Regions from separate parts of the Roseibium algae genome, predicted to be linked through region 1. Evidence: predicted binding sites of a transcription regulator. Region 1 holds the regulator's gene; each other region holds the start of a gene.
What was found. Region 1 encodes LexA, which represses DNA repair genes until DNA is damaged. Its sites were predicted from a motif close to TGTTCNNNNTGTGTTCNG; they were not measured.

Region 1 (3,212 bases):
TCATAAACTTGCTGCCTGTGTGGCTCTTTTGGCAGCGATTTTTTATCTCGGCATTTCGGGAGGGTCTTTGGCCACACAACGATCCTTTGTGATGATCGGGCTGGTTTTTCTCGGGCTGATTGTTTCGCGAAAGGGGCTGACCCTCCACAGTGTAGCCCTGGCTGGGCTTCTGCTGTTGATACTTGCCCCTGAGCGATTGCTCCATCCAGGATTCCAGATGTCGTTTGCTGCCGTGATTTGTCTTGTGGCCGTCTATGAAACTTGGAGAACCAGCTCGGCAGGACGTGGCGTTCAAGCCTTGTCTATGCGCCCCAGGTTCTGGTCGCGTATCGGTTGGCAGACCATGTTGTTCTGGGGCGGGTTGACGGCGACTGCTCTGGTCGCAGGTTTGGCAACAGGGGTGATCGGTGTTCATCATTTTGGCCGGATCGCTCCCATGGGTGTCATCGGAAACCTGCTGGGCATGCCTGTGTTCACGCTGCTGATCATGCCGATGGGAGTTCTCGCTCTGGTCTTGATGCCCTTTGGCCTGGCCAGCTTGCCGCTTCAGGTGATGTCCGCCGGGTTAGATGTCCTGCTTGGCTTTGCTGAATGGACAGCAAACCTGGATATTGGGCAGGATCATGTGTCACCGCCCGGTGCCAATGTCACCTTGCTCCTGATGGCCGCTTTGTTCCTTGGTGTTCTGGCGCGCGGCTGGATCAGATTGGGCGCATTGCCTTTGGGTATTATAGCGGGCGCATTTCTTGTGTTTGACCGTCCGCCGGACATTCAGATCTCTGAAAAGGGCGCGATCATCGCAGCAAGAGGAGCCGATGGGATCTTGCGTTTCAGCGCAAAGCGGGCAGGGTTTGAGACAGACATATGGCTGCAGCGGGAAGGGTTGCCAGAGGATGCCTTTTCGGTCCAGAAAATGGGCACGCCTCAGCGCAGGTGTGACCCCTATGGCTGCGTCTATCTGGCTTATGCGCCCATGAGGACTGGTTCCCTAATGGCATCTGACAGGACCGGGAGCCTTGTTTACAAGCCTGTGCCCATACGCATTGCGATGCCTCAGAAGGCCGAGGCACTGGCGATGGATTGCATCGAAGCAGATATCATTGTGACCGAGCTGACAGTTCCAAAAGACTGTGATGTCAGTCTGGTTATCGGTGCTGCTGAACGGCGCGCGCACGGTGCCCTCTCACTTTGGCTGGAAGCAGCAGATTGGCCTGCGTCCAATGACCGATCTGTTGGAGGGGGCAACGGCAAATCGCAATTGACCAACAAAGAGCCGACTGAAAACTGGCTTCTGGGCTTTACCAGCAGCGTAATGAACTTGGTGTTTGGCAAGACGAGCAGAATGGTTCCTGCATCAAATGTTAATAAGGATCATGCTGCCGCTTCAGACAGTGTTAGCGTAAAAACTCCGCCCAAAACTGTCATAACAAAGTGGCTGAGTGCGAAAACCCGCCCGCCACGCCCTTGGCATAGGCCACGTCCCTGATGCTGGCCACATTCTGAAGGACACCTCATGCCTCCAAAATTTCGCACCATTGAGCAGCCCTGGAATCAGCAACAGACCACAGCTTGGTTGTTGCCTGGTTAAACGCCTGCCCATCAAAGTATCATCGCGCACTTGCAAATATAAAAGATGCAGATGTCAGTACTTGCGAAACAATGCAGACAGCCGACCCTGAACCTTAACGCGGCCTGGCCCAAAAATGCGGGTTTCATAAGCTGGATTGGCGGCCTCCAATGCAATGGAAGCACCTTTTTTACGGAGGCGTTTCAGTGTTGCCTCTTCATCGTCAACAAGGGCCACGACAATGTCGCCACTCTCGGCAGTTTCCGTACGTCGGATCAAAACCGTGTCTCCATCCAGAATCCCGGCCTCGATCATGGAATCTCCTCGCACTTCCAGCGCGTAATGTTCGCCCTTGCCAACGAGCTCAGGCGGAACGGTGATCGAGTGGCTGTGGGTCTGGATCGCCTCAATGGGAACACCTGCTGCAATGCGTCCCATCACAGGTATTTCGATGCCAGTAGCTTCCGCTATGGGGGAGGGCGCAGGTGCCGCTGCAGTCTTGCCAAGAGATCCTTCGATGACCTCAGGTGAAAAACTGCCGCGCGGCGGGGGAGAACCCAGACCGGGGGAAATTGATTCGGGCAGACGAATAACCTCCATCGCCCGTGCCCTGTTGGGCAGGCGACGAATAAATCCGCGTTCTTCCAGCGCCGTGATGAGCCGATGAATACCGGACTTTGAGCGAAGGTCGAGGGCATCCTTCATTTCATCAAAGGAAGGTGGAACCCCGGTTTCCTTCAATTTTTCTTGGATGAACATCAGCAGTTCATATTGCTTGCGCGTGAGCATCGTCAACTTCTCCAATGCGAACCGGCTGGGTACAAATCATGAACGTACCATAGCTGTTCTCACTGTGTTCCACAAGCCTTAATGTTCTGTTTCTGTCCCATGCAGCTTTAGAGTTGAATCACAGTAAGTTTCTGGCCTTTGAGTTCTTATGGGCCATGTACTGATGCCTATAAGTTCAATTGAATTTCGTGCATGCTTAAAAGTCGACTTCAGCTGATGCTTTTATCCCGGTGGCTGTTGTCTGATTGCGGATCCTGTTTGTTTCGGTGTTTGAAAATCTGAGCAAAGTCATGCAGATCGCAGAAGCCGAGATTTTAAAGATATTTCTTTTCTTCGTTCTAAAATCAACAAACGTGATGCGTATCGTCAGGTGATTAGGTTTTGACGAAGGTGAGTTTTGGAGGGCTTTGCTTTCACCTATCGCTGTTGGCTAGGAGTTTTCAACATCATCAAAACGAACCTGACTGCTGTTCTGGGTGCCAGAAGTAAGGCGGGTTCGGTCTCGATCTGCAGTGATAAAAAACAATTGTCTGATCAAAAATCTTTCTAATTTGACCGCCGCCTTTCAGACAAGGGAGACTTTCAGGGCGAAAAAGCGCGGGCAACGCGCACGCTCCCGACCTAAGAGGATCTTCAAATGTTTTCCAAATTCGCCACAACTGCGGCAATGATATTGGCGTTGACCGCATCGTCGGCTCATGCAGAGACTTGGCGCATGGCCACCAAGATGCCGGTCGACAGTCCCGAAGGCCAAGTCTTTCAAAAGTTTGCTGACCTGACCAAGGAATATACCGACGGCAAGTTGACCATTCAGGTGTTTCCGAACGAGCAGCTCGGCAAGGAAGATGCGGTTCTG
Region 2 (3,212 bases), on a different contig from region 1:
ACCGGACAGGAACGGGTCACCATCCTGGGCATCGCGGATATCAGCCCGCGCCAGATGATGAACATCGAAGTGACCTATGAAGATGGCACTGTGAAGGAAATCGAGTGCCTTTGCCGTGTCGATACCGAGGACGAGCTGGAGTACATCAAGGCCGGCGGCATTTTGCACTACGTGCTGCGGAACCTGGTGAACAGCTAACCGCTGGCCTCACGCTGCAAGACTTGAAAAGGGGCGCCCACCGGGTGGCCCTTTTTGTTTGCGAGTATTTCTCGACAGGAAGGCTACGTTTTGCGATTTACGTTGTCAGACTTTGTTCTGTCCGGGTTATCTCTGGCGTATTCTCGATCGTTGATTTTCACGACATGCGCATCTGGATGTTCGCCACGTTTAATTTCTGCCACCACGTTTCTACGAGGGACGTCTTTCCTATTGCCGATGTCATAGTGTTCATTGCGGCCTCCGGGGCCGTCGTTTTTACCTTTAATGCGTGCCATTATCACTTACCTCAAAGGAATCTAAGGTTGATATATTTATAAATGCAATCTATTCGATTCTTTATTAGGTGTCGAATAAAATAGAATAAATGGGTCTTGAGAAAAAGCGCTTGTGATCAGGTCGGGGATGACCAGTGGGGACGCTAGCAGTCACCCTCCAACTCCCTGCCGCGCGGGACTTGGGGGCGAGATCCAGTCATTCTCCTCACGTGGACTCGCACGCCTGTCCCCAAAGTGTAACCGCGCGTATATCCGATGACCGGAAGGTGTTACGAAGACGCGAATGTGACCTTCACACCGCGCTGGCGAAAATAGGCTTGCAGCAGCTTCCGGCCGGACCGGTTGTTCTGGACGATCCGGGCCGGGTCGAAGGCGACCTCTTTCAAGCCCTCGTGCTTAATAGCTGATTTGAGAGCTGCGATATGCAGATCGAGGTCTTCATTGTCCGCCTGGAGGGATTCATAAACGCGGTTCGTTGCGTCCGCTACGGTCATTTCGCTCACTGGTGCATTCCTGTTGTTGTTTGGCTGGCGCATACCACGTTTTCGGTCCTGACACCAAAAAGAGTTGATTAGGGGGCTGATCCTGGGAAGTCATGGACTTACTTTGGGGCGGAAGGCGACAAGCCCGCGTCAACGTGGGCCGCTCTAACCGCCAGCTTCGCCATTGCAGGACTTGATCCTTCAGTCCATGCTGCGACTGAACCACTTTGGGTTCCATCCTTCGTCGATGAGTATCAGCATGGTTTCCCCAAGGTTGAAAGCGGTCAAGTCATGGGATGAGGACGGACCGGGAGACTATCGACTTGCCACAAACACGGCGTCATCCCCGACTTGATCGGGGATCCAATCCACTCTGCGGCAAAGGCAAAAGGTTGGAAAGAGTCAATAGCCGCCGTCTGTTGGCTGGGATGATGCCGCGTTGCAGCCTTTGAATTTTACGTCAAAATACTAGGTTAGTCAGAACGTACCTTTAAAATGTTCATGTTATGTACTATTGTGTGAGGTAAGCTGAGCATTCTACCATGACGTGCAATCATTTGAGTTCGTTGAGGCACACATGTCGAAAAAGTTTTTTGAAGAGCGCGGAGATCAATCCGAGGTCAAAGCACGAATTGTCCAAAAGTATTTTGTTGCTTGGGCTAATATTGTCGTTGGTTCGGCGCAAAAATGGGGAGGCGGTAAGATTGCATATATCGACCTCTATGCCCGCCCCGGTCGATACAAAGATGGTGCCGCATCAACGCCACTACTTATTCTTGAGAAAGCAATTGAAAATGACAGAATTAGAGGTTCACTTGTCGCCTTGTTTAATGATGTGGATGAGAATAACTCTAGCACTCTGATCAATGAAATCGCTGCTCTTCCGGGCATCGATGCCCTTAAACATAAGCCTGTGGTCAACTGTAATGAAGTGGGGCAAGACGCAGAGGATTACTTCTCTGAAACGGAGATTATTCCGTCGTTTACTTTCTTTGATCCATTTGGTTACAAAGGGCTTTCCCTCCGTTTGGTTAATGGAGTGATCAAAGATTGGGGTTGCGATTGCGTGTTCTTCTTCAACTATAACCGTATCAACTCCGGAATTTCTAACCCAATGGTCAAACAACATATGGATGCGTTGTTTGGCGTGGAGCGCGCTGATGAACTGCGTGCCAAGGTTAATGGTGCGAACCCCGCTCTACGGCAGGAGATGGTACTAGAGGAGCTTTCAAATGCTTTGATGGAAATGGGTGGAAAGTTCGTGCTGCCGTTTCGCTTCAAGAACGATGAGGGGCGCTTGACTCATCATCTCATTTTCGTTTCCAAAGATTTTAAGGGATACGAGGTGATGAAAGAAATCATGGCGAAGGAAAGTTCGACGGAAGATCAAGGCGTCGCTTCCTTCGCATATTCGCCAGCGGATGAGACAATGCCGTTTCTGTTCGAGTTTCAACGCCCGCTTGATGATCTTGAAGAGTTACTTTTGGAGGAGTTCGCAGGTCGGAGTGCTTCGATGGTCGGAATCTATCGCGAGCATAGCGTTGGCCATCCTTATCTTAGTCGACACTATAAGAATGTTCTCGGCAAGCTGGAAGAAGCGGAGAGAATCACTGTTGTCGACCCAGAAGGAAAGAAGAGACGCAAGAATTCTTTTGCTGATAGATTGATCGTCACATTTCCAGGAGCGTCTTGATGGGAACTAACTCCAAAATTGAGTGGACGGAGGCAACATGGAACCCTGTTGCGGGATGCAGCATCATTTCTCCGGGTTGTACAAATTGCTATGCCATGCGTATGGCTAAACGTTTGGATGCGATGGGCCAGCGCAAGTATGAAGGCCTTACCCGTCAAACTGGTGGACGCCCAAAGTGGAATGGAAAAATTCGCTTAGACGAGGCTTCTCTGAATGTTCCGAAGTCTTGGAAACAAGGCAGGATGATTTTTGTTAACTCAATGTCAGATCTCTTTCACGAGGAAGTTCCACTGCATTTCATTCAGAAAGTTTTTCAAGTGATGCGCGAGTGTGGTCATCACACATTTCAAGTTTTGACTAAGCGGTCAGAACGACTGATGGAATTGTCATCGTCCCTACAATGGTCATCTAATATTTGGATGGGAGTTAGCGTCGAGAACGTGGAGTTCTCATATCGAATTGATGACCTTCGACACTGTGGTGCTCAAACCAAATTCCTTTCACTGGAGCCGCTCATAGGTGATGTAGGCTCTATGAATCTTA
Region 3 (3,212 bases), on a different contig from region 1:
CTTTTGGGCTGCAGCCCTGAGGGTTTTCCCATCCGAGCCATCCGCTGCTGCATCAGGAGCAAATCGGAAGCCAAGCAGATTCCCGATGTGCTGACCTTCGACGAGCACATCTCCGCTCGATGTAATTTCCGCTTCCAACATGGCGTTCTCTCTCAAACGTCGCATCAATACACTTGTACGCCTGTCCACGAACCTCTGCGTAAGGCGTTCGTGAAGCGCATCAGATAATTTATCTTCAATGCCGCGGGTCACCCCCTGCCAATGAGCAGGATCTTTCAGCCAATCCGGCCGGTTCGCGACAAAAGTCCAAGTCCGGATATGAGCAATCCGGTTTGCCAGAGTGTCGATATCACCATCCGCGCGGTCTGCGAAGGCCAATTGACGCGTAAACCAATCATCAGCAATGGCCCCATCCTGCATTAGGTGGGTATAAATCGTATTCAAAAGCTCTGCATGATTGGCTGGAGCGATCTTACGATAGTCCGGCACCTGACACACATCCCAGAGCAATTCGACAGCTTTTGTGCCATTTGCCATGTCTGAAATGGCGGAATCACGCAGCAAATGCTCAAGCGCGTTGATGTCTCCACCAAACGGTGAACGCGCCAAACCGTCTTCGCGAGGCGCAATATCAAGAGATCTGCGCAAAATATCAGAAGATGAAAAATCCAGCTGACTGTTGCGCCATTGCAGCACTTTTAGACTGTTGAAATGATGATTTTCGATCTGATCGACCAAATCATCATCCAAAGGATCAACCCGGCCGGTGACTCCAAACGTGCCATCACGAGTGTGACGACCTGCCCGTCCGGCGATCTGCCCCATCTCTGCAGCAGTCAATTGTCTATATTGATAGCCGTCGTATTTCCTGTTTCCAGCGAAGGCAACATGATCGACATCGAGGTTCAACCCCATGCCGATAGCATCTGTAGCGACCAGATGCTCAACGTCACCATTCTGAAAAAGTTCTACCTGTGCGTTGCGCGTTCGAGGGCTCAGAGAACCAAGCACGACAGCAGCCCCGCCGCGTTGCCGCCGTAGCAATTCCGCAATGCCGTAAACTTCCTCTGCCGAAAAGGCGACAATCGCCGAACGCGGCGGCAAGCGCGAGGCTTTCTTGGAGCCAGCATAGGTCAGCACAGACATTCGTGGACGGGTGATCACATTCAGGCCCGGCAGAAGCTTTTCCAAAAGCGATCGTACGGTGCCAGCGCCCAAAAGAAGCGTCTCTGAGTGCCCACGTAGATTGAGAATGCGATCTGTAAAGATATGGCCACGATCAAGGTCACCAGCGAGCTGCACTTCATCGATTGCAACGAAGTCCGTCTCAAGATCCAGAGGCATGGCTTCAACAGTGGAGACCCAAAAGCGCGGCGCTTTCGGGATAATTTTTTCCTCGCCGGTAATCAGCGCAACGACGTCAGAACCAACACGCTCCACAACACGGCTATAGACTTCACGCGCAAGAAGGCGCAGCGGCAGCCCGATCAAGCCACTTTTGTGAGCCAGCATCCGCTCGATCGCGAGGTGGGTCTTGCCGGTGTTGGTTGGTCCAAGTACCGCCGTAACGGTTCTTGATCGTACTGCAGGCGGCAACTGCATATATGGAGAACGTGGCATGATAGAATTACTAACGTGTGCTCGGTTCGGCATGTGCCCCGGAACGCGGCCATTGCTGAAAGGTCGCCGCTATCTAGCATACCGACCAGTTGCCTGTCCCCCTTTCATTTTACGAAGCTGATCCTCAAATCAACGCAAAAGAACGCAGCTAGAACAAAGGCCGTCCGAATCGGCTACCTGAGCTGATTCAGGTTTCGTTCTATACGACATTTGGACAAAACCGCCGCCAAGGACACTAATTTGCCCCCCCCAGCGCCACCCAGCCTCCATATTTGCACAATCGACAATGGCTCTATTCAAAAGAGCGAAAGAGTTAATAGTTAAAACTAGAACCAATTTGCTTTCAGCCAGTGGAATTAATTACTAAACATATATCGAACAGAATATATACGAATCGCTGACTCCGAGTGGTTTCAGTTTTGTTCCTACCACATTTAGTATCAATTCAATTTTATCATCAACATACAGAATGAACGTGCATTTTTTACCGACATCAACCCTTCAAGAATTAACACTCTTGTGTCCTTTTGGAACACAGCAACAAAGCTTTTAGCACGCCATCCCGAGATCAGACGGCCTCTGAACCAGAACCGAGTACAAAATATGAAATACGAGCGTTTGGCTCCCGCTTTGGATTTTACAAAAACTTTTTCCAAGATCAATTCCATCGAAGACATGGCAAGCAGTCTGTCAAACCTCGCGACGAACTATGGGTTCTCCGCCTATGCTCTTGCCACATTCACTGGCCGTGGATCTCTCACACATCCTCATGCCCTTGCGTCCGGAGGAAACCCGGAATGGCGCACTCATTATCTCGACAACCAATATGTCATCGATGACCCCGTCGTCGCACGTGCAGCCCGCGGTGCAATGCCATTTGTCTGGTCAGACACGAAAAATGACCATGGCATCACAAAACGAGGCGTGGCCATTTTGGAAGAAGCACGCAGCTTTAATCTGACCGATGGTGTTTTGATCCCAGTTTACGGCTCCATTGGCTTTGAAGGCAGTCTCTTTTTGGCTGGTGACAGAGTTGATGTTACGCCTGAAGAAATGAAGGCCCTGCATCTTGCAGGCATTTATGCCTACGATCACAGCATGATGCTGACAGATAGATCGGCCTTCTCCAAACCCAACAGCCCTTCCTTGACCAATCGGGAAATAGAATGTCTGAAATGGACTGCTGCAGGAAAAACCAGCGCAGACATCTCTGATACTCTTGGAATTTCACGACACACTGCAGATTGGTATCTCAAGGAGGCAACCGCAAAGTTAAAGGCCAGAAACCGCACACATGCTGTTGCTGAGGCTTTGCGGTTGAAGTTGATCAACTAGGGTTCAGACTCACAATAAGCGTCCGATTAGGTACAGCACTTTTGCGAAAAATGAAAAGGACATAGGTGCTGCCCCTTTTATTATTCCTTCGACCCAAGTAAAAAACGTAAGGTGAACGTCGCAAGGGGCGACGGACGCAGGTATTTGGGAGAAATGCTTTTGGCAATTCGCAAGATTCTCGTCGCAAACCGGTCTGAAATTGCAATTCGCATCTTTCGCGCCGCCAATGAACTGGGCTTGAAGACCGTCGCCGTCTT

Region 2: the regulator LexA is predicted to act here: its motif matches at 1,473-1,490, upstream of V6575_RS20190 (three-Cys-motif partner protein TcmP).
Region 3: the regulator LexA is predicted to act here: its motif matches at 1,759-1,776, upstream of V6575_RS12265 (helicase-related protein).

What each region holds. Positions count from the first base shown of each region.
Region 1 covers NZ_JBAKIA010000005.1:62,732-65,943, reverse strand. The annotation lists gene V6575_RS09270 (ComEC/Rec2 family competence protein) at 1-1,486, shown strand, start outside; gene lexA (transcriptional repressor LexA) at 1,643-2,356, opposite strand; gene V6575_RS09260 (TRAP transporter substrate-binding protein) at 2,994-3,212, shown strand, end outside.
Region 2 covers NZ_JBAKIA010000018.1:114,260-117,471, forward strand. The annotation lists gene acnA (aconitate hydratase AcnA) at 1-198, shown strand, start outside; gene V6575_RS20180 (hypothetical protein) at 282-494, opposite strand; gene V6575_RS20185 (hypothetical protein) at 764-997, opposite strand; gene V6575_RS20190 (three-Cys-motif partner protein TcmP) at 1,554-2,669, shown strand; gene V6575_RS20195 (DUF5131 family protein) at 2,669-3,212, shown strand, end outside.
Region 3 covers NZ_JBAKIA010000007.1:23,111-26,322, forward strand. The annotation lists gene V6575_RS12265 (helicase-related protein) at 1-1,620, opposite strand, end outside; gene V6575_RS12270 (autoinducer binding domain-containing protein) at 2,251-2,955, shown strand; gene pyc (pyruvate carboxylase) at 3,109-3,212, shown strand, end outside.